Regions from separate parts of the Ammoniphilus soli genome, predicted to be linked through region 1. Evidence: riboswitches for the same ligand, from Rfam matches in the RefSeq annotation. Region 1 holds a riboswitch; the other holds the start of a gene.
The links. Region 1 has a riboswitch for cyclic di-GMP ahead of ABLT31_RS27950 (Flp family type IVb pilin). Riboswitches for the same ligand answer to the same signal wherever they lie in the genome.
Positions count from the first base shown of each region.

Region 2: another riboswitch for cyclic di-GMP. It lies ahead of ABLT31_RS23060 (Spo0E family sporulation regulatory protein-aspartic acid phosphatase); the one in region 1 lies ahead of ABLT31_RS27950 (Flp family type IVb pilin).

Region 1 covers NZ_JBEGDL010000023.1:39,645-50,144, forward strand. The annotation lists gene ABLT31_RS27905 (O-antigen ligase family protein) at 230-1,555, opposite strand; gene ABLT31_RS27910 (type II secretion system F family protein) at 1,552-2,487, opposite strand; gene ABLT31_RS27915 (type II secretion system F family protein) at 2,490-3,458, opposite strand; gene ABLT31_RS27920 (CpaF family protein) at 3,449-4,813, opposite strand; gene ABLT31_RS27925 (AAA family ATPase) at 4,827-6,023, opposite strand; gene cpaB (Flp pilus assembly protein CpaB) at 6,020-6,568, opposite strand; gene ABLT31_RS27935 (pilus assembly protein TadG-related protein) at 6,599-7,501, opposite strand; gene ABLT31_RS27940 (TadE/TadG family type IV pilus assembly protein) at 7,503-7,883, opposite strand; gene ABLT31_RS27945 (A24 family peptidase) at 7,876-8,388, opposite strand; gene ABLT31_RS27950 (Flp family type IVb pilin) at 8,501-8,677, opposite strand; cyclic di-GMP riboswitch class I at 8,761-8,849, opposite strand; gene ABLT31_RS27955 (DUF192 domain-containing protein) at 9,096-9,437, shown strand; gene ABLT31_RS27960 (YbhB/YbcL family Raf kinase inhibitor-like protein) at 9,440-9,649, shown strand.
Region 2 covers NZ_JBEGDL010000013.1:146,312-156,811, forward strand. The annotation lists gene ABLT31_RS23025 (DUF3231 family protein) at 1-466, shown strand, start outside; gene ABLT31_RS23030 (hypothetical protein) at 630-785, opposite strand; gene ABLT31_RS23035 (pirin family protein) at 886-1,761, opposite strand; gene ABLT31_RS23040 (DoxX family protein) at 1,800-2,216, opposite strand; gene ABLT31_RS23045 (pirin family protein) at 2,251-2,955, opposite strand; gene ABLT31_RS23050 (DoxX family protein) at 3,018-3,410, opposite strand; gene ABLT31_RS23055 (winged helix-turn-helix transcriptional regulator) at 3,545-3,871, shown strand; gene ABLT31_RS23060 (Spo0E family sporulation regulatory protein-aspartic acid phosphatase) at 4,142-4,321, opposite strand; cyclic di-GMP riboswitch class I at 4,398-4,485, opposite strand; gene ABLT31_RS23065 (PAS domain S-box protein) at 4,697-4,987, opposite strand; gene ABLT31_RS23070 (GerAB/ArcD/ProY family transporter) at 5,095-6,183, opposite strand; gene ABLT31_RS23075 (hypothetical protein) at 6,235-6,465, opposite strand; gene ABLT31_RS23080 (Ger(x)C family spore germination protein) at 6,462-7,703, opposite strand; gene ABLT31_RS23085 (spore germination protein) at 7,709-9,280, opposite strand; gene ABLT31_RS23090 (copper ion binding protein) at 10,200-10,403, shown strand.

The DNA.
Region 1 (10,500 bases):
GTCAGCTCCTTTCCCCAAGAAGATCATCCTGATGGCAGAAGGCTACATTCAGCCTTCCATTTCAGAAATGGTATATCTAAAAAGGGATATTGGCAAGTAGTCTTTTTGACTTAACACTGTTCCAACCCTTAATGGCCATGGGCAGCACACCCGTACATGGTCTTTGAAAGATTTCGTTGGTGCCAGTCCCTTTCATGATTACGTTTATTCTTAGCAGATCTACCTCTAACTAAGATCGCTCGCAGGCACCGCGATAGAGCATGCCTAGGAAGATCCAGAAGAATGGGGCGACCATAAGGACGCTGAAGTTGAAAAACGCTTGGATCAGGTAACCGAGCATCATGGCTAATAGTCCGTATAGTAAGATTTGATCTTGACTCTTCAGCTGAGCAGCTCTCTTCATCCCCCTCCAGAAGATGTGGGCAATGAACAGCAGGTAGATCAGAAGGGCCGGTACGCCGAGGGTGATGGCGATTTGCAAATATTCATTATGGGCTTTATCTACTTTTTTGTTTGGGTTCCCGAGGTTTTCCTTCAGTTCAGCTGGACGATGAGGGAAGACCGCCGCAAAGGTGTCAGGCCCGGATCCGATCCAGAAGTAATCGGCGATGAGCGGAAAGGATGTGCTCCAAATATACCAGCGTCCGGAGCCGGCACGGCCGTTTTGGTCCTCCTGTACGACTTTATGCGTGTCCGTTAAAAGGGTACTTGCCCGTTTCGCATAACTATTTTGTTCCGTCACATTAATGAGAAGGAAGATAATCGCAAAGGAACCGTAAAGCAGCAGCCACTTTCTCCACAGATCCCTTCTCTTCCAAACCACAAATACGGTTAAGAAGGCACCTCCAAACAAGACACCCACCCACCCGCTCCGAGTAGAAGAGTATATGAGAGCGGCAAACAGCATACCGTTTAGGCCAAGGTAGGCCATTTGCTGAAGTGGAGGTTTCGCTTTTAAATAGAAGGTCTTCCCTAGAAGCAGCGCGAGAACCAAATAGGTCCCGAAGCAGTTCGGGTTTCCAAAAAAACCATAGCTTCTCGTATAGTTCTCATGGATCGAATTTCGCGGCAAGAAATCCAGCTGGAAGTGCTGCAGGATACCGTAAAAAGCAACAAAGAAGGATCCGATCAGAAAAGTTTGAAATATGCCGTCCTGCTGGTCCGCCTGAATAAAACGAAAGGAAAAGAAAAATAAGGAGATATAGGAAAAAAGCGTAAATAACCCTTCAAATCGCAAAGCTTCCCCCCATAGGGATAAGGAACGATCAACCGACAATACCGTCGAAAGGATAATCAACAATAAAAACGCGAAGACTAGCCATTCCCCGGATTGGATTCGAAAACGAGCAGCTTTTTTTGCAACCGCCCAATGTACGGCATAAAACATCCAGAGAGCGAGCGTAAATAAGATCAGATATAGAAATTTGGGGATCGTATGTGAAGGATTAGATCCCCATGGATAAATGAGAAAAGGAAACAACGCTATAAAAGCATAAAGAATAGAATATAAAGGTTTTTCTCTGCCTATGGTTTGAATCGCAATCTGCTCCTTCATTTAAATTGGGCCATCAGTTGAAGGACAATCGGCCCTAATAAAATAATAAACAAGGTAGGAAAAATAAATAAAACCATCGGTATTAACATTTTCACCGGCGCCTTCATGGCCTGCTCCCTGGCTGCCTGTCTGCGCCGCTCTCTCATTCGGCGCGTTTGGGCATGCAAAACCTTAGACATTCCAATACCGAACTGATCGGCTTGAATCAGGGCACCGATGACACTTTGGAAGGCCTCAGAGGGAACGCGGTCGCGCAATTCAGTAAAAGCATCTCGGCGCGATTTGCCCAGCTTCATATCTCCCAAGGTTCGAAGAAATTCTTCAGCTATCGGTCCTTCCATTCTGCCGCTGACTTTCAGCAGCGCCGCATCCAACCCCATTCCCGCTTCAATCGAAACATTTACCATATCGAAATAGTCGGGCATCTGCCGCTCTAGCAACAGCATACGAGCCTTCTTTTTGGCGTTCAGGTAAAAATAAGGATAAAACATCCCAAAGCAACCGGCCGCAAATATCATCAGCCAGGCTTTAGCCAGATCCGTTGAACCCGGAAGATTAAGCACCATACTGATGAAAAAAAATCCAAGCCCTAGTATGGTTTGAACGACTTTGAAGCTAACCGGCGTCAATTGATAAGGATAACCGGCATCCTCCAGCTTTTTCTCCAGCATCTTCATCGTATGGGCCGACATATGCTTTTCTGTAAATTGCTTCAGCCTTGTCCATAGAGGCCACAACACACGCCGCTTAAAGGTTTTATTTTCATCCTCCTGCTGTACCTTGAGCGTATCCAGCAAATCCTTCCGCTCACTTGAAAACAAAAGCTTTAGGCGGTTTTCCACCCGGAGCGTGCCTTGCTCCATGGAAAATAAGCATCCCGCGGCAACGAGCGTAAAAAAACCGAATAAAGTCAAAAGGGCGACTAGTTCCATGCTTAAACCTCAATTCGAATAATCTTCTGGATAAATACCCATCCCATCAAGCCGGAAATCACACTCCCCCCCAGCATCGCCCAGCCAAGGGGTTGCGTGAGCATGGGGGTGAAAAACTCGGGATTCATCAAGTGAATGACGATCCCTACAACCGCCGGAAGCAGGGTAATAATCCAAGCCGATATGCGTCCTTGTGCCGTTAATGTGTTTAATTCTTCCTTAATTTTCACTCGTTCCCGGATGGTCTCCTGCATCGAATCCAAAATTTCAGCCAGGTTCCCGCCTGTCGTACGCTGAATGAGCAAGGCTGTGACGACCAGCTCCAGATCATCATTGGGAAGTCGAACATGGAGCTGTTTCAAGGCATCTTCAATCGACACTCCGAAGCTGATCTCACGCAGCGTACGGCTGAATTCCGGTCCAAGAGGGTCGGCTGTTTCTCTTCCTACCAGCTGCATCGCCTGCATAAAGCTGAAGCCCGCACGAAGCGATGTCACCATCGTTCCTAAGGCATTGGGAAGCTGTACGGCTACCCGAGCCAATCGCTTGGCTCTTTTTTGCTTCAGATAAAAGGAGGGCAGAATATACCCCAAAAGAAAGGTCAAAGGCAAAAGGATACTCGTTCCTTGGAGGATAAAAAGAACAACCGGGATCCCTAACGCCACCAGGAGTCTGAGCACAAAAAATTCCTCCGGCTTCAGAGGAATACCCGCTGTTTCCAGCTCCTCCTCCCAGCGGACCACGTAGGATTTACCGGCAAACCTTTTCCCCAGAGCCGTTACCAGTCTTTGACCCATCGGGGCCTTCGGCTTCGAGCTGGGTACATCCGCTTCTTCCGCCTCCACTTTTTCTTCGCCAGCAGTCAGAATCTGATCCAATCGTTTTTCCGCCAGGCTCTTCCGTTTGGCCAGCATCATACCCACCAAACCGTACATGAGACTAAAAAAGACAAAAGAGGCCGCTAGAACCACGTCTCTCCCTCCTCCCGAAACATCTGGGGGGGGAGTTCAATGCCATACCGCTCGATCTTGTCCATACAATGGGGCAAAATTCCGACAGGCGCAAATTTCCCGACGATCTTGCCTTCCTCACTTACTCCTGTCTGCCGGAACACAAAGAGGTCTTGCAGGACAATAGTATCGCCCTCCAGATTCAACACCTCGGAAATGTGCGTAATCTTCCGGCTTCCATCCTTCAGTCTGGACTGTTGAATAATAATATCAATCGCGCCGGAAATCTGCTCCCGAATCGCGCGGACCGGCAGGTCCAATCCCGCCATCAGCACCATCGTCTCCAAACGGGAAAGCATATCCCGCGGTGAGTTCGCATGTCCAGTAGCCAATGATCCGTCATGACCGGTGTTCATCGCCTGCAGCATGTCCAAGGCTTCAGCGCTGCGGACCTCCCCGATGACGACCCGATCCGGTCGCATCCGAAGGGAATTGCGGACCAAATCCCGAATCGAAATCGCGCCTTTCCCTTCAATATTCGGCGGGCGGGTCTCCAAGGAAACCACATGCTCCTGAGATAATTTCAACTCGGCCGCATCTTCGATCGTGACGATTCGTTCTTCCGGAGGAATGAAGGAGGACAGCACATTCAACAGCGTCGTTTTCCCCGAACCGGTGCCCCCGCTAATGAACATATTCAAATGCCCCTTGACACAAGCATCCAAAAAACGAGCCATGGCTTCACTTAGCGTTCCAAACCGAATCAGATCTTCCATTTCCAGACGATGCTGAGGGAATTTTCGTATGGTGATGGTCGGTCCGTTTAAAGCCAGCGGCGGAATAATCGCATTCACGCGAGAGCCGTCCGGCAAGCGGGCATCGACCATTGGACTATTCTCATCAATCCTTCTCCCTAACGGGGATACGATCTTCTCGATCACTTGAGTGACATGGGCATCATCCCGGAAAAAAGCAGGGGTCCGTACGAGGCACCCCCCTTTTTCTACATAAATGTGATAGGGGCCATTGACCATAATTTCCGATATGCTCGGATCCTCTAATAAGGGAGTAATCGGGCCATAGCCTGTCAATTCATTGACCACCGTATTCAGCAATTGCTTTTTCCCCTCGGAGGTTAGGCTATCGGCTTCGGATTGGAGGAAGGGTTCTGCAAGCTCCCCGATCAGCTCCTCCATCTCCTCCTCCTTCGCATGCGGATGTTTTTTAAGTTCGGCAACCAAAAATTTGTGAAACTCCATCTTTAAGCTCGATTGAACCGGGTCTTCCCGAACCAGCTCCAAGGTATGCCTCCCCTGAGGAGCCTGCGGCTGTATCGCTGCTGGATGTTTCTCTGCTAACCGTTTTAATAGAGACAATTGAGATCCCCTCCTATTTCCTTAAAATCCGGGCCAACATCGATCGCTTCGTACTTTTAGCTTCCGCCCTGCTCCGATCCTTTGGGAGCTTATGCAGCTTAAGAGTGAGAGCAATCAAACTTTTCGATACGGCTGCCCTCGGACTCAAGGTAATAAAGGGAACTCCTTCATTCCCCGCTTTAACCACCGTTTTTCCTTCACTCGGAATTCGGTGGAAAACCGGCAAACCGAGAAATTGCTCCACCGTATCAATCCTTAAGGCCTCAAAATCCGAATCCCGGTTGATCACCACCTTCACCCGATCCTTGAGTTCAATCGCCTGTAAAGCGTCAATGCACAGCCTGCTATTTTTTAGCGTTGGGACCTCCATTGAGCTGATCAAAAGAATGTCTTCCGAATTTTCCAAGGCCACGAGTCCCGTTTCTACCAATAACGGCGGGGTATCGATCAACACCACGTCATATCGCCGCTTTAAATCAGCTAAAATCCGTTGAATGTGCTCACCGGTAACCACTTCTGCCAGTTCCGGCCGATTCGGAGCAGGGAGGATATCTACACCGGAACGGTGTTGCACGATGTATCGCTCTACGCTTTCCTTAGCCTCCCCATCCCCCTCCACCACCAGTTCATAGATCGTTCTTTTCGGATGAAGGTCAAAAAGGATCGCGACATCGCCAAACTGAAGATCCAAATCCAAAATGATCACCTTCAGATTATTCTTAGCAAACGCAACAGCCATATTAACAGCTAGCGTCGTTTTCCCAACTCCGCCCTTGGTGCCGCAAACCGAAATCACATGTCCGCTCTTCCCCTGGTCCGGTTTGGATTCCTTTCGCAGCGCTGTCTCCTTGAGTTTCATGACTTGAACGGCCTCGTTTAGTACCTGTGCCAATTCCTCCTTCTTGAAGGGCTGACCGATGACATCAACCGCTCCCATCCGCATCGCTTTTTTCAGATCCACCTCTTCTTGCGGAACGATCAAGATCACCGATACCAAGGGATGGGTGAGAGAAATTTCACGGCATAATTCATATGGAGTCTTGGCGAGCTGCAAAAATACGACGGCCCCCTCCGCTGAACCCTTCAATGCCTCACGCAAATCAGAAACCTCTGTATACCATTTGGATGGATTCCCTGACCCGGACAATAGGGTTTTAAGAGGACCCAAAGAAGCAGGCTGATCGGTCAGTCCATACCAGTCGATCTTCATTTCGGAATCTCTCCTTTGCCCAACTGTTCAGGTGTGATGTGTTTATGCGGAGTGGTAGACCTATCTTCCCGTGAACGCAGCATCAGGTGAAAGCTTCCTTCCGGGCTCGTCTCAATCATGGCGACCGCAAGTCCCTCGGTCGGCAGAACCTCAAGGGTAATGGTCCGGTACTCGTTTTTTTCTCCTGGTTTAGGAGCGGATATCGATTTGCCGACAGCCAGTACCCGGACATGCTGTAAAAGGATTTGATGGGGATGAAGGGAAATCACGTCAACGAAGTCACCAGGGACAATAAACCCTGACACCCCTTGCACTTCATTGATATTCACCGTGATCGCCCGCTTCCCCTCAGCAATCTCCAACGCTACCGGAGCAGCCTCCGGCTTCACCTCACCTTCCTTCGGTTCCTCATTCGCCTGGGGTGGCGGCGGGGGTTCGGTTGCAGCTGGCTTGGCATTCGAGCTGGGGAAAAGCAATAAATAAACGATCGCCGTTGCCATTAACCCAAAAACCAATGCCCCAAGCCATATTTTTCTCGTGTTCATCTGACCACCCTTATTCTTCCTAAGATCAATTTATTGAGCTAGTTTAGCCCCATAGGTACCGTAATTCGCCTGGACTGGAGAAGTCGCTCCTTCATGGACGAATTGGATAAATCGTCCAACGACCTCGTCCGAGCTATTCATCCCTTCAAGGAAAAAGGAGGCAAACCCCACCACTTCCACTTGTTTAATCTGGTTGCTTTGAATGGATACCGCTTTATAAACGGGAACAAGAACAATGTTTGGACAATCACTCGGATAATCCTGATAGGTCGCAGTACCGTGAAACGGACAAAGAGACCGGCGATAATTTACCGCTCTTTCCGTTGGACCAGCCATATTCCCCGTCTCCGTATTGAGAATTGCACCAACAGAAAGGTACTGAAGAAAGCCTTCTTTCAAATCCGTTTCATAATTGCGGGCTCCGGGTCCCGTTAACGCTAACGCCCCGAAATTCCCTACCGTGGAATCCCCGACCTTCAGCCTGACTTGCGTGCCGAATGCTAGGTTCGTCGTATATTCTACACCCAGCGGAACCGCTCCCTTACCGGAGGTTAGCGGATTTAACTCGGCCGCAGCCCGAGCGGCTACACTGGCAGAATGAAACCCGATGGCTTTAGCAAAGAAGAACTCTTGGTCTTCCGTTGCCCTAGCCTCCATCCTGGTATTGGAAAGATTAAAATTTGTCTGTAATTTCGATGGGTCCAATCCATTAACTTCAGCCGTATAGGCGGCCTCTTCCCTCGCTTCATCGGGAAAGGACGGAAGCTCCTGAATCCCGGCCAGCACAGCTGCGTCGAGACTTCGCTGGAGACTCGCCTTTTTCTGATATAACAGTCCCCCATCGATGGCCAATGCCACAAAACCCAACAGCAGGGTCATGATGATCGCTAAAAAAGCAGCAACGGCTCCTGTTTCGTCTTTAAGCCACTTCACCTTATTCCATCCTCATCGTTGTTTTCTTTGAAAAAGAGTACGGATTGGGCAGGAAGGGAGTTAATAAAGGCGTCGTCAATGGAATCGAGTATGCCAGATCCACGGTGACATAGGTCCCCCGCCTGCGCTCAGTCTTGGTTGGGGTAATCGACACCGTGAGATTCGTACTCCCTAAAGAACCCGACGCCTGAGAAATCACATCCTGGATTTGCTGGTCCGTACCGCCTACACTGGCTGCCCTTGCCCCTTCTCTTCCCGCATGATCTAGGGTTAATTGCGCATGAAAGATCCTCGCGAAATCGATTAAGCCAAATACCAGCAGCAGTAACAAGGTAACACATAGCGCCATTTCCACCGTGGCTTGACCCTTTTCATCACGCATCAAAAACCCCACCCAGATAATAAGCAAGAAACACCCCCGCAGCAATCGCTACACCGTAAGGCAAGGTATAGCCCTTTTCCTTTGCCGACGGATGGATCGGTTGAATCTTTCCTTTATCAACGGTCAAAAACAGGAAAAATCGAAAGAGAAGATACTTTAATTCTTTTCGTACAATAAGAACTACTAAGGCCATCACCCCGCCGGCCATCGCCATGAAAAGAAAAGAACTAAACACAAAGCCTGCCCCTTTCATCGCACCCACTGCCGCCAGAAGCTTCACATCTCCCGCTCCCATTCCTCCGAGAACAAAGGGAATCAGCAGAAGGCCTAAACCGAGCAGGAATCCCTGCCCACTGAATAGAAGACCACTCCATCCATCTATGACTGAATGGTATATAAGACCAATAACAATGGTCGGAAGTGTAATGATGTTTAGGATTTTCCGTTTAGATAGATCGGTTATAAATGAAATAATAAGTACGATCCATAGGATGTAATCTATCATGGTCGTTTCCCCTTTTATGAAGAAAGCCCCACTTTTCAAGGGGAAAAGGGAGCTTTATGTATGTTGAGATATTTTAATAGGACCCTAAAGGCTTTACTAATTCCAACTAATTTTAAGATGCTGGTGTTGTTACTGCTGTGTTGACTTTGTTAAATAAAGCTGTGATTTTTGTACCAAGCGGCCCCATAGCAACAATAGCCCCAACCACAATCAACCCCAAAATCAAACCGTACTCCACCATACCTTGTCCTTCTTCTTCACGTACCAAACGCTTTACAAAATTCATCATCACAATTCCCACCTTTAACAGTTTTTTTGAAATAAAAAAATACTATCCCGAAGAATAGCATCTACTGTAGGTAGGCATATGTCTTCGGCAGCTGGCTGGCATAATCATAGAATTGATATTAGCCCCTGTAGCTTTGCGTCCTTAGATTTCCCTAAGTTTGCCTTTTCGATTGTTTATAGCTATATATTAGTGGGAAATAGGTAACTTTCATATGAAACAATATTCCTATTTTTTCTACCCAATTTTATATTAAGCAACAGGAATCAACTCCTATTGACAAAAGTTTTTATTGATTTTTGTAATAATATGTATAATTTTCGATTATTTTGTTTCTCAAATAACAAACCCTATTAACCTATTGCGAAAACCATCCATTCACCTTAAGGTAAAACTAAATCATTTTAGGAGGATCTCAGCAGTGGCTGTTCATAAATTTCGGTATGTAAAGATAGATAAGAAAGAAGAATCTTCAATTGATCTCCATCTTGCCTTTACGTTTTGGAGTCGGTTTTGGGGATTAATGGGGAAAAAGAATACCCATTTGGGCATGATTTTTAATAGAACTAACCAGGTTCATATGTTTTTTATGCGCTTTCCCATTGACGTTTATTACTTGGACAAGGAAGGGACCGTCATTCACATCGTCCGAAGCCTTAAACCGTGGAGAATCAGCCCTCGCATAAAAGAAGCCTACTTTATTATCGAGTTTCCGGCAGGATATGAGACCCAAATCAATTTAAGAGACAAGTTTCATTTGTAATAATCGATGTTTTCCAAACAAATCAAGCCTATGGCGGAACTCAGCCACCAGCCAATTCAGGAAGGCATGATGATCACTTAGTACTGTTTGCCTTAAATACCGAAAGTATCGACATTCCTGCCCCTTTTCTGGCGCTAGAGCAATTTGAAGCGGCCTTAAGCGGCAAGATCATTGGAAAATCGGAATGGGTCGGAGGCTTTACAAAAGAATAACTAGGGTGAATTAGATTACAAACGATCCAAAAAAGGCCTACTCTTATTTGAGTAAGGCCTTTTCCACTTCAAATATACGCCTGATCATAAGTAAGAAGAACATAATTCGAGCGGTGACAGGCATTTTTGTTGGATAAAATTTAGGTTTAAATTGTAGTATTTTTGCCCATTCCATTGAGTTCCGAATCCTATATAGTGATTACATCACAGGAGGTAATAAAATGGCCAACTCTCGCGGTTCAATAACCAAAATCACCAGTGACTGTAAATGGTCTTGCAGCAGATGTTATAAAAAGTGCAAAAATCACCGAAACCCACAGAGATGTCGTGATATATGCGACTGTAAAATAAGATGTTTCGATCAATGGGTCAACTCCAATGATTTTAATATTATGCTTCCCGCGTGCTGTGAAGATTGCGAACTAGGTTTTGATATTCCAACCAGAAATAAAAGAAAAAAGAAAAGTAAGCAAAGATAAAAAATGCAGCTATCCGCTTTATGTTATACCTTATTGACTTTGAAAAGATGGAGATATGTCTACAAAATCTAAAGTTTGCTTTAAAACTTTCATCGTACCCTCAATCGGTTTGGATGTAGACATCTCTGCCAGCCGCTTTTAACACGCTAATCGGATCGGAAGAACTTCCTGCAGACAAGAAGTTTTCGCGTATCCGTTCGACTGCCGGCTTTCCTTCCTCTAAAACTTGCTTGGCTAAAGCAGTAGAAGCAGCAAAACTAGTCGCTTACTGATAAACATAGAAATTGTATAGAAGTGCGGGATACGCGCCCTTCCAACGCAATTTCTTCGTCTGCTGCCATGAATTTCCCCTCGTATTTTTGGTTGTTTCGG
Region 2 (10,500 bases), on a different contig from region 1:
ATTTGGTGTTTGGAGCTACCTTTCAACAACCAAGGGATTGGTGGCAGGATACCAAACATTTATTAATCATACAGGTGATACTGATCTAAAAAAATTTCTTGAAGACATGCTTAGTAATATGAAGCAATCAATTGACCAAGTTGAGACACTATTAAAAGCCAACGGGATTGGGCTTCCTCCCTCTCCACCAGAACGTCCAGTTGCAAATTTAGAAAGTATTCCGGCTGGGGCACGTTTTACAGATCCTGAGATAGCCGCTGCTGTATCTAGGGACATTGCAACAGGATTGGTATCTTGTAGTCAAGTTATAGGACAATCTATCCGTGAGGACATCGCTATGATGTTTGGACAGTTTCATACCGCTAAGGCTCAGTATGGTGCAAGACTATTAAGAATCAACAAAGAAAAGGGCTGGTTAATTCCACCTCCTCTACATGTTCAAACGCCTGAATTAGCCCATGTTTAGGATTGTAAATTCATTAATGCTTGTAATTAAAACCCGCAAATAAACTTTCCTCGTAACAAAAAGACCGACCCTTATGTATAGGTCGGTCTAAATTATTGTTTTGATAGTCCCGGTGGATAATAGTATGGAGGAACTTTTCCTTATAGGTTTTAATCCCTAAGTATTACGCAATGTTGCCCTTTAGCCGAACAAAAAAGGACTGCCGAACGCAGCCCAACTCCTTATCGAACAATCGAACCCCGTTAGAATAAATTTTTATTAATCCGATGCCAATCGCATACCCTGCAATTGAATCGCGATAGTTAAGTAAAAAGCTCATGAAACACAATATAATTTCCGTAAGCTGCTATGCAAAGGAAATATTCCCGATTCTTCTAAAATAATGTAAGCAGTGAACTTCCTTCCTCTTATGCCTTTACTTATTCATCTTTTTTTAATTTAACTCTAAGCTTAACCTCTTTATACGAAGGATAAGGGAGCACACTTGGCACTTGAATTAGAATGAGGCGAGTATCGTCGTTAGCGCTCGCTTCGATTTTTAAAGCACTGGGTGTAGTAGCTTCGCATACTACAAACTCTTTTGTATCTACCGATCTTGTTTCAGATTCGAAATGCCAATCCGACTGACCTTCCACGACAAGACCTGCAATGGAGTAGCTTTTGGGTATATCGCGCTCAAACTTATGTCCAGCAGGGATTATGACATCCCACATTTTAGAGTCTGCCACTAAGTGAACGGGAGAATTTTCACCCACTATGGTTTTAACAGTAACACCATCCGTTACAACAACGGGAAGTTCGTGATCCTCATAATCAGCATAGGTGGGTGTAACGTAGTTGGATTCGCCCATGAATGGTTCAAACCAAATTTGAAATCCGGAAGTACCTTCTTTATATTTTTCGGAGTGCTGAACCCCACTACCGGTTTGCATGACCTGTAAACCACCAGTATGAAGAGATCTTTCATTTCCAAGCGTATCTTGATGATGCACGGTTCCATTTAAAAGGTAGGAAATGATTTCGAATCCTCTATGAGGATGAGGCGGGAGATAGGCATCTTCTTTTGCTTGAAACCACGCCCAATAAAACAAAGTTCCCACACGGTCTACGGCTGATCCTTCTCCCGGAAAGCCAATAGGCTTCTGCTCTACCAGTTTTCCTTCGTCAAATCCTCCGGATGCCTGTTGATCTGTTGAAGAAATGCGGATAGACATCATGATCATCCCTTTCTGTTTAATAAATAAGCCCGAGTCATGTCGGGCGCACCGTTTATTGCGTTCCTTGGTGGCTTCCAATCGTTTTTAGCTAAGAAACCTAGGGAATTGTTAATCTGTTAAGCAGCAGCTTCTTCTCTTTTTGAAAGTCCCAAAGTCCTATCTAGGGAATAAGCGTAACTGCCATTTAAAGCTAGATATACAGCCATAGCCAAGAACGCAAGATCAAGTTCCCATCCAGCCATTTGACCGTTCCCCAAAAAGCCAACGGCTAATTTCACTTTTAAAGTGGCGCCAATCATAATGATGGCTAATAGTGCAGATACCAATCGTGTTCCTAATCCAAGAATAAGGGCTAATCCTCCCAATAATTCGATCGTTGCAATCACATAGGCTAGAAATCCGGGAAGTCCGATGCTTTCGAACCATCCAGCAATATTACCAATGCCCCCTTGGAATTTAACAAAACCATGAATGCTAAAGGAAATCCCTAACACTACTCTTAAAATGAATGCTCCTAGTTGATGATTGTTCATTTTGTTTCTCCTCCTGATCTATTTTTTTAAAAACTTAAGGTAAATCAATCAACATCAATTTCGCGTTTGAATTCGCCTCTATTTTCAATTCAGTAAGGTCAGTAATCCTTGCTGAATCGCGTGTTTTCAGCTTGGTTTGCTCGTTTAATGCGAGATCGCCTTCGATTACAAAGAGAAAGATTTTACGATTTGACTCTTGGGTGAAGGTGAGAGTTTTTCCTGCGTCTAACTCTGACAGATACAAGGTCAAATCTTGATGGATGAACGCGACCTGTTCAGATTGAACACGGTTCGAAACGATTGGGAGCAAATTATTTTTCAATACATTTTGGTCATACGCTTTTTGCTCATAAGATGGCGATAATCCACTTTTCTCTGGCATAAACCAAAGTTGCAGAAAGTTGACCTCTTCGGTGTTGGAGGGATTATATTCCGAGTGGACGACACCCGTTCCTGCGGTCATCCTTTGGATTTCTCCGGGTCTAAGGATCTCGGAACCGCCCGTACTATCTTCATGCTTCAATTGACCTTTTAGAACAATGGAGACAATCTCCATATCCCGATGCGGATGTGCTCCAAATCCATTGCCTGCGGCTACATAATCATCATTTAGTACGCGGAGAGAACCAAAATTCATGTTATTCGGGTCATAGTATTCGGCAAATGAGAAACTATGAGAAGTTTTTAACCACCCGTGATTTGCTGTAAAACGCGATTCTGCTGGATATACCTTAATCATGATAACCTCCTGTGTTTTCGTTTATATTTCCCATTTTAATGATCTAAACATCTCAAATTACCTTATAGCACCGCATCAAGAGAATAAGAACCTGCACCAATAAGAGCCACACCGATTACCACCGCAATCAAAACCATTTGGTACTCGAATCCTCCCTTATCACTCCAATATCCGTTTTGTCCATGAACTTTCAAAATAGCCACCACCATGGTAGCAGCGATGAGTAGTGCGCCGATAGGCGTCAAAAACCCCGCAGCAAAAAGCAAGCCTCCTACTAATTCACTTAATCCTGCAAGGATTGCCATTTGGACACCGGGTTTCATCCCAATGGATTCCATCCAACCGCCGGTTCCTTTCGGTCCATACCCTCCAAACCAACCAATCAGTTTTTGAGCGCCATGTCCCATAAATGTTAGACCAATGACTAAACGAATGATTAAAAGACCAAGATTCATTAAGACTGCCCCCTCTTTTTACCTTTTATTATTTACTGACTTTTTATTATAACTAACTTTATGTAAGTATCATACTGTGTTATACTTACTTACGTCAAGTACCTTATAAAAAATTATAATTGGAGGTGGTTTCCATGAAAGACTTTACGCTCTGTCCTACATTTGAGTCCGCTTTTGAACTACTGGGCAAACGATGGACAGGTTTAATTATTCGTGTCTTAATGAACGGTCCAGCCAGATTTAAAGATATATCCAGAATCATCCCAACCCTCAGTGATAGAGTGTTGTCAGAACGATTTAAGGAGTTGGAGGCAGCGGATATTGTAAGAAGGAACGTGTATCCTGAAATCCCAATCCGCATTGAATACGAACTGACGGAAAAGGGTCGATCATTAAAACCCATGATGGAAGAGTGTGAAAAGTGGGCAGAGAAATGGATAAAAGAAAACCCAGCCAAATAAGGCTGGGTTTTAACTTATTAATCTCTATACGAAAACACAAAAATGATATTCTGGGTTTAGAATAACTGCTTTAAAACAAAAAAATGGCGTTAGGGATAAAACTTACTGAAGATAACTGCCCAATAGCTGAACAAAAAGAGGAGCCGCTATCATCATGGCTCCTCAACTATTGACTCCGTTAGCAAATAATAAGCTACCGGGAAGAATTGTTCAATAAGTGACGATTTAAAAGGAAAAAGCCTACAGCCTTGTATTATGTAGGCTCTCATTTTATGCACATGTATGGATGGCTAGCTCCTCCTGCATCACTTGTACAATCAGCTTGTCTAATAACTGACTTAGATGGACGACTTCCGGGTGCAAAAAGTTCAATTGATGCTCCATGGCCTTATTCTCCATCTCCGCCCTTAATTGTTCGATCTCTTTTCTTATTTCATCAATAGAAACCATGCTAATCCCCTCCAGTAAATAAAAAAGATCACTCTAATGAAACTGAGCGGTTCTCTTTATAAGGAATATGCACAATTTCGGTAACCCGGCTGCCATAGCTTTTATCACCTTAGACCCGTAGGCTTTGCGTCCTCCCCTTTCGGGTGAGTATGCCATTATCGATTTGTAAGTATTAAATTTCTATCCAAATTATATCATGGGCAAAAAAGGAAAAATGTGACGGTTTTTGGAGCGGTTTCATTGATACTGCATTGTCTTGCAAGTGTACTAACATGATACCAGCAGCTAATTCTCCTACAACGGATAACTGTTCTGATCTAATGAATTCTTCGGGTTGCTTTTGTTCTGTAATATCTGTGACAAAGAAAGAGAGGTCTACCTATTCCCCTTTGATATAATTAGTGAAAGGGTAGTCCTTACCTCTACTCGTTTCCCACTTTTATGCCTTATAAATAATTCAAAATCGATTAATTCACTTTCTAATAAACCGCTGAGTTTCTTATCCGTTTTTACGACTAGCTCTTCTAGTTCATAACCAAGATGAAGACTGGAAGCAGGTGATACATAGGTTAAAATCCCCAGTGACGTGAAACGGATAATCATATCTTGGGAATGTTCAGGTATCAGATTGTGCAACTCTTCAATTTTCTTTAGCTCATCTTCCATGGGCTCTAGCTACTCCCAATATTTCATGAATGGCCCATGAAACCTGGAGAAATCAATGATGCGCGGATAGGAACTTGCTACGGTACTAACTCATTTGGGCTTTAAATCTACTTCGAAACCATCTTTTTCCTTATGGTATGGATGAGTAATAGTAATAGCGGGATGATCATTTCATAGGCCAAATTATTGAATACTACATATGTCAGTAAATAGTTGACTTCTTGAAGATTTGGCAGCGACCAAAGGCTAAAAACCAACAAAAGAAGGCCCAGCGGAAAGACGATAACTCGATAATCGGAAATATCCAACCATTGAGAAGTGCCTAGAACAAGCGCATAATAATAGGCTGAGATTTTAAGGAAAGCGCTCGCAACCCAAATCGCCATCACGAGGGATTCAAGATGTTCCAGGAAGTCGGCAATACTAACATACCGTACCGCGCTCATCACCGGGTAAGCTAACATGGATGTAAGGCCTCCAAATAGGAAAAGGGTTCCTATATTGATGATAAACAAAGTCATCATCACACAGATGACGGATATCATCCCCGACTTCATTCCTTTTTCCCGGTCCGTCAAGAAGGGAAGAAAAAAGGAAAGCAGCACAAAATGGGTGAACCAGGCCATCGGAGTAATCGCCCCCAGGAGGGAAGGCATCATTCCCTTCCCCATAATGGGAAGCATGTTCTTCACTTCCATATCCGGTATAAGCAGGGTAAAGATCAATGCCCACAATAAAACCACCACCGGTACGATCATCTGGGCTACTCTTGACAACGATTCTAATCCACCGCGCACAACAAGGGCACAGGTTAGTACCATACTGCCCATGATCAATGTCAACGGCGTTTTCGTAAGAAAGCTGCCGACGATGAATTCTCCATATTGTCTAATGATAAGACCGTTTGTTAACAGAAGAAATAGCAAAAACAGAAACCCGAGTACTTTTCCTGGAATCTGACCGAGTATGCGTCCGCTGTATTGAATGATGGTCTCCTGCGGATAGGCCTTGTTTAACTGATTTACTGTGTACACAACAAGAAACCCGGTAACGGAAGCCAAAATGGGAGAGATCCACATATCCTGCTTGGCGTACTTCGTGGTAATCGCCGGAACCAAAAGATCGGCAGTTGCTACAACTACCGGATACATGATGATTCCCATTTGCAAAGCGGAAATTTTTCCTTTTTCCAGCATGCTTTCACCTCTTTTCCCTCTTTTGAGGATACCGTTAAAATTCCTCGCTTTTTATTGCTCTAAAATTTTCCCAAAGGGTTTGTAGATCGTCATGATCAACTGCTTGGGCCCCGGCATGTCCGGAAAGAATACGAGCAGGAGGGAGAGAAGCCATCCTGCCGCTGTTAGTGCCAAAAAAGCAGCTTTTTCTTTTTGGTTTTTCTGGGGATCCAGTCTAGCGATTTGAAATAGCGCCATAAGGGCAACAATGATGGTGATCCCCAATGCGGCTACAATTTTCATTTTTTCTTCACCTCTTTTTCAGGCAATCCTTGCGGAGCAGTCGACGAACCGGGTCTGCGCACATACACTTTGGCTTCTACCTTGACTTCCACCTTGGGGAAGACATCATCCCATTCGTCTTTCATTTTCTCCCACTCTTTCGGATACTTATGATAAAAAGCCTCTGCGAATCCGAAGATGTCCGCTCTCATTTCTTTTTGAACTTTCTGGAGTGTTGATTGGATGCGATTTTCAATCTCCTTTTCCAATTCCTTTCCTACCATATTTGTAATTTCGGGATCCATTAGGCTCAAATTTGTGCCGTTGAGAACCAAATCATCTTCCGCTACCGTTTTAACGGTCATCTTCCATTTCCCATCTTCGATTTCGGGAAGCAGCTTTGTATGGGCACGAATCAGAGCTGCCGAGACATGCCCTCCCTTCGCCGCTTCCGGCCTCACCGTAATAGTGGCCTGTTCGATTTCGTCTCTCAGCCAAAGAACTCCTCTTGTCAGCCTCGCATCAATATGACCGATCATTTTATCCTTTTTGAAAATAGCCGTGCGGTTAACAAAGCCTATCGATTGCAGCTTGCTTTGCCCCTTCTGAGGCGGCAAGATGTCGACCATCGGGACGGCCGCTGTAGCTGCTTCACTGATTAGCATCTGCAGGAAATCTTTTAAGGTTGTTTCTATCAATATTTCGGATTCCGACAATTCTCTCAGCACTTCCGCGGAGCTTCGTTCCAGAGGGGGGAGCAAAGCCATGACATCCTTTGCTTTGCCCTTGCTGACATATACATGGGCCCTCAGGCGGGGCTCAGGATGACGGGCCAAGTAGTCCATCGGTTCGCGAATGCCTTCTTTCGCCAGCTTCTCACTGATCACGATGACCTTGGTGTGACCCCAGAAAACCTCCCGTGGAATTTTCTCCTGAAGGTTTGCGAGAGCATTCGCAATCGTCGTTCCCGTCCCGGACCTGTAGAGGGTTTCTCCTCCTCCACCACCTCCTCCACCTCCTCCTCCGCCTCCTGCCTGGCCTCCGCTTACCATTTTCGGAACAAACATTTGAATAGTCAATTCGATTCCCTTCTCCTTCTGTTGATCCAAGCCAATTCCCGTCACAATGGCCAAATCATTGACTTCAGTTCGATCCCAGCAGCCTGTAAGCAAACATAGGTTCAGGCAAAGAAAAAGAATCAGGCTGATTTTTTTCATTGGAAAGACAATGGGACGGTAGTTAGAAAGATTCAGTCGCATTCATTTCACTTCTTTCTTGCACTTGTCTTGTCATCCCCATGGATGGGATTCGGTTTATTGCCAGGAGCCTGCCGGTAAAGGTTATCTTTTCCGGTTAAGTGCGGGCGTGTGTTCAGCATCCACCAGGGTGCCCGCATCAGGACGTCCTTCATGTCCCGCCCCTTCATCGGAGCCATCGGAGTCAAATAAGGCACACCGAAGGAACGCAAGGTGCTTAAGTGGATCAGGATGAGGAGTATCCCAATCATAATTCCGAGCAATCCGAGCGTTCCTGCAAGAATGATCATCGGGAAGCGCAGCATCCTTAAGGCAATCCCGGCTGTGTAGCGGGGAATGGTAAAGGAGGCAATGCCCGTAATCGCTACCACCATAACCATAGGAGCGGAAACCAACCCGGCCTGAACCGCCGCTTGACCGATGACCAAGGCTCCTACAATGCTGACGGCAGCGCCAACCTGTTTAGGCAGCCTGATCCCTGCTTCCCGCAGCGCTTCAAATGTAATCTCCATGATCAACGCTTCTACCAGAGCCGGAAACGGCACGACTTCCCGTGAAGATGCCATGCTAATCAGAAGGGTAGTCGGGACCATCTCATGATGGTAGGTAAGAACCGCTACATAGAAGGAAGGCAGCAGCAGGGAAATCACCACGAATAAATACCGCAGCCAGCGGATGGCTGTTCCGATCCAAAATCGTTCATAATAATCTTCGCTAGACTGCAATAAAGAATAGAGAGTCGTTGGAGCCACTAAAGCAAAAGGGGTTCCATCGACCAAAATGACGACCTTCCCTTCCAGCAAGCTGGAAACGGCAACATCAGGACGTTCCGTACTTAAGATTTGGGGAAACGGCGAAAAAGGATTGTCTTCGATCATTTCCTCAATATACCCGCTCTCCAGGATCCCATCGATATCGATTCGCTGCAGCCGATTCATCACTTCTTCGATTAACGTTTTATCAGCAATATCTTGGATGAAAGCGATGGCCACCTCGGTCTGGGTATAGCTGCCCACTTTCATCGTTTTCATTTTCAATTTAGGGCTTCTAAGCTTTCTTCGCAGCAGGGATATATTAACTCCTAATGTTTCCGTAAATCCATCGCGTGGTCCCCGGACAGTGCTTTCAGCCGTAGGTTCCTCAACCGATCGCTTCTCCCATTTGGCCAAGCCTAAAGCGAAACCCTCATTTTGCTGTTCCAACAATAATAGTGGATTACCGATAGAAAGCTTTTCTACGCAATCGGCAAAAGTCTTCACCTTTTGCACTTTCGTAACGGATAATTTCTTTTCCAGCAATTCATTCAGGGTATTCAGTTTCTCCGTTGATTCCTGCATTAGCGGAGCGAGTACGTTCGCATCCATCTCTTCAATATTGGATAGTCCTTCTATATAAATAAGGAAAGCTTTAACTTTTCCTCCGATTAAAAAAGGACGAAAGGCGACATCGGAACATTCCTCATATATGGCACTAAGGACCCGGATATTTTGGGTTAAGTTTGCAGAGAGCGGGTCTTGTTGTTTCGTCATTTGCTGTTGCATGTGGGCTTGTTCTTTCTTCCGAAGCTGATGAAGAATCATGCGAATCAACATGACCGGCTGCTTCCCTCCCTTTTCATCAAGGTATCTTAAATTTAATTTTACTAGATGGTTTTGTTAATGAATATTTTACCAATAAGCAACTGAAATATTCGTACATAATTTCCACAATTAATGGAACTGTGGGGCGGCCGTTCGGCATCTAGCCGTTTTTTTAATTGATGTAAAACAAAAAACAGCCGACATGGGCTGATTTTTGCTTTTAATCTATCGATTTTGAGATTCTTATACACTAAGAAAAAAATAAAGAAGACTGCCATAGCAGTCTTCCTGAACAATCGACTCCCGATAGTTAAATAGTTTTTAGGATATGTAAATGGGATTTGATAAAGTATTGAAACATTGTTATCTCCATTCAAAGTCCCAATAAGGTTTACCCTATTGGGATGCGAACACCGCATAAAGGTGGATCAATTATGACCGCCGATACAACTTAATTACGCATTGTGTTGTATTGGTCACTTTATACATAAACGTTCCATAAGCCATCGTTTTTTCGTGATGGCAATACATTCAGCTTATATTCAACAGTTGCCATACCAAAGTTACTGGATAGGGGTCCTCTCATCATTGGTTACACATGAGCATTTTATTTCTTTTGGGAGGTTCCACAAGCACACTGGCTACAATGTCGGGTATATTATGGGTTCGGCGGTTGATGATTGTGATTACACTCCTCACCACTGCATTTTCGATACGAACATTCGTTACACAGCGGAACCAGCCAAAGTACATCAAGTTATTACCCTATGGTGTCAGTGGTGTTATCCATCGGATTTGTGATATACACTCTGATTAACTTTGGATGGTAAATAACTTAGAGTAATCAAGATCAATGTGATTAACGGTTCAACCACGTATCATATTGACTAATCTAAACATTCATTTAGGAGGTATGACCATGAAAGCTGTAACTTTAAACGTAGAAGGTATGTCGTGTGGCCATTGTGTCGCAGCTATTGAAGGATCTTTAAAAAAAGAACTGGATATTGTCGCTAAAGTCGATTTAGGAGCTAAAACGGTTTCTTTAGAATTCGATGAAAACAAGGTCTCCTTAGAAAAAATTAAAGATGTGATCGAGGATCAAGGATACGATGTAAAATAACATAGATCACTCCGAGCCGATACCCGGCTTGGTTTTCTCCCTAAGAGTGTAAATCATTGTGGTCTTAGGAAGAAAAAATCATCCACTCGTTTTACCT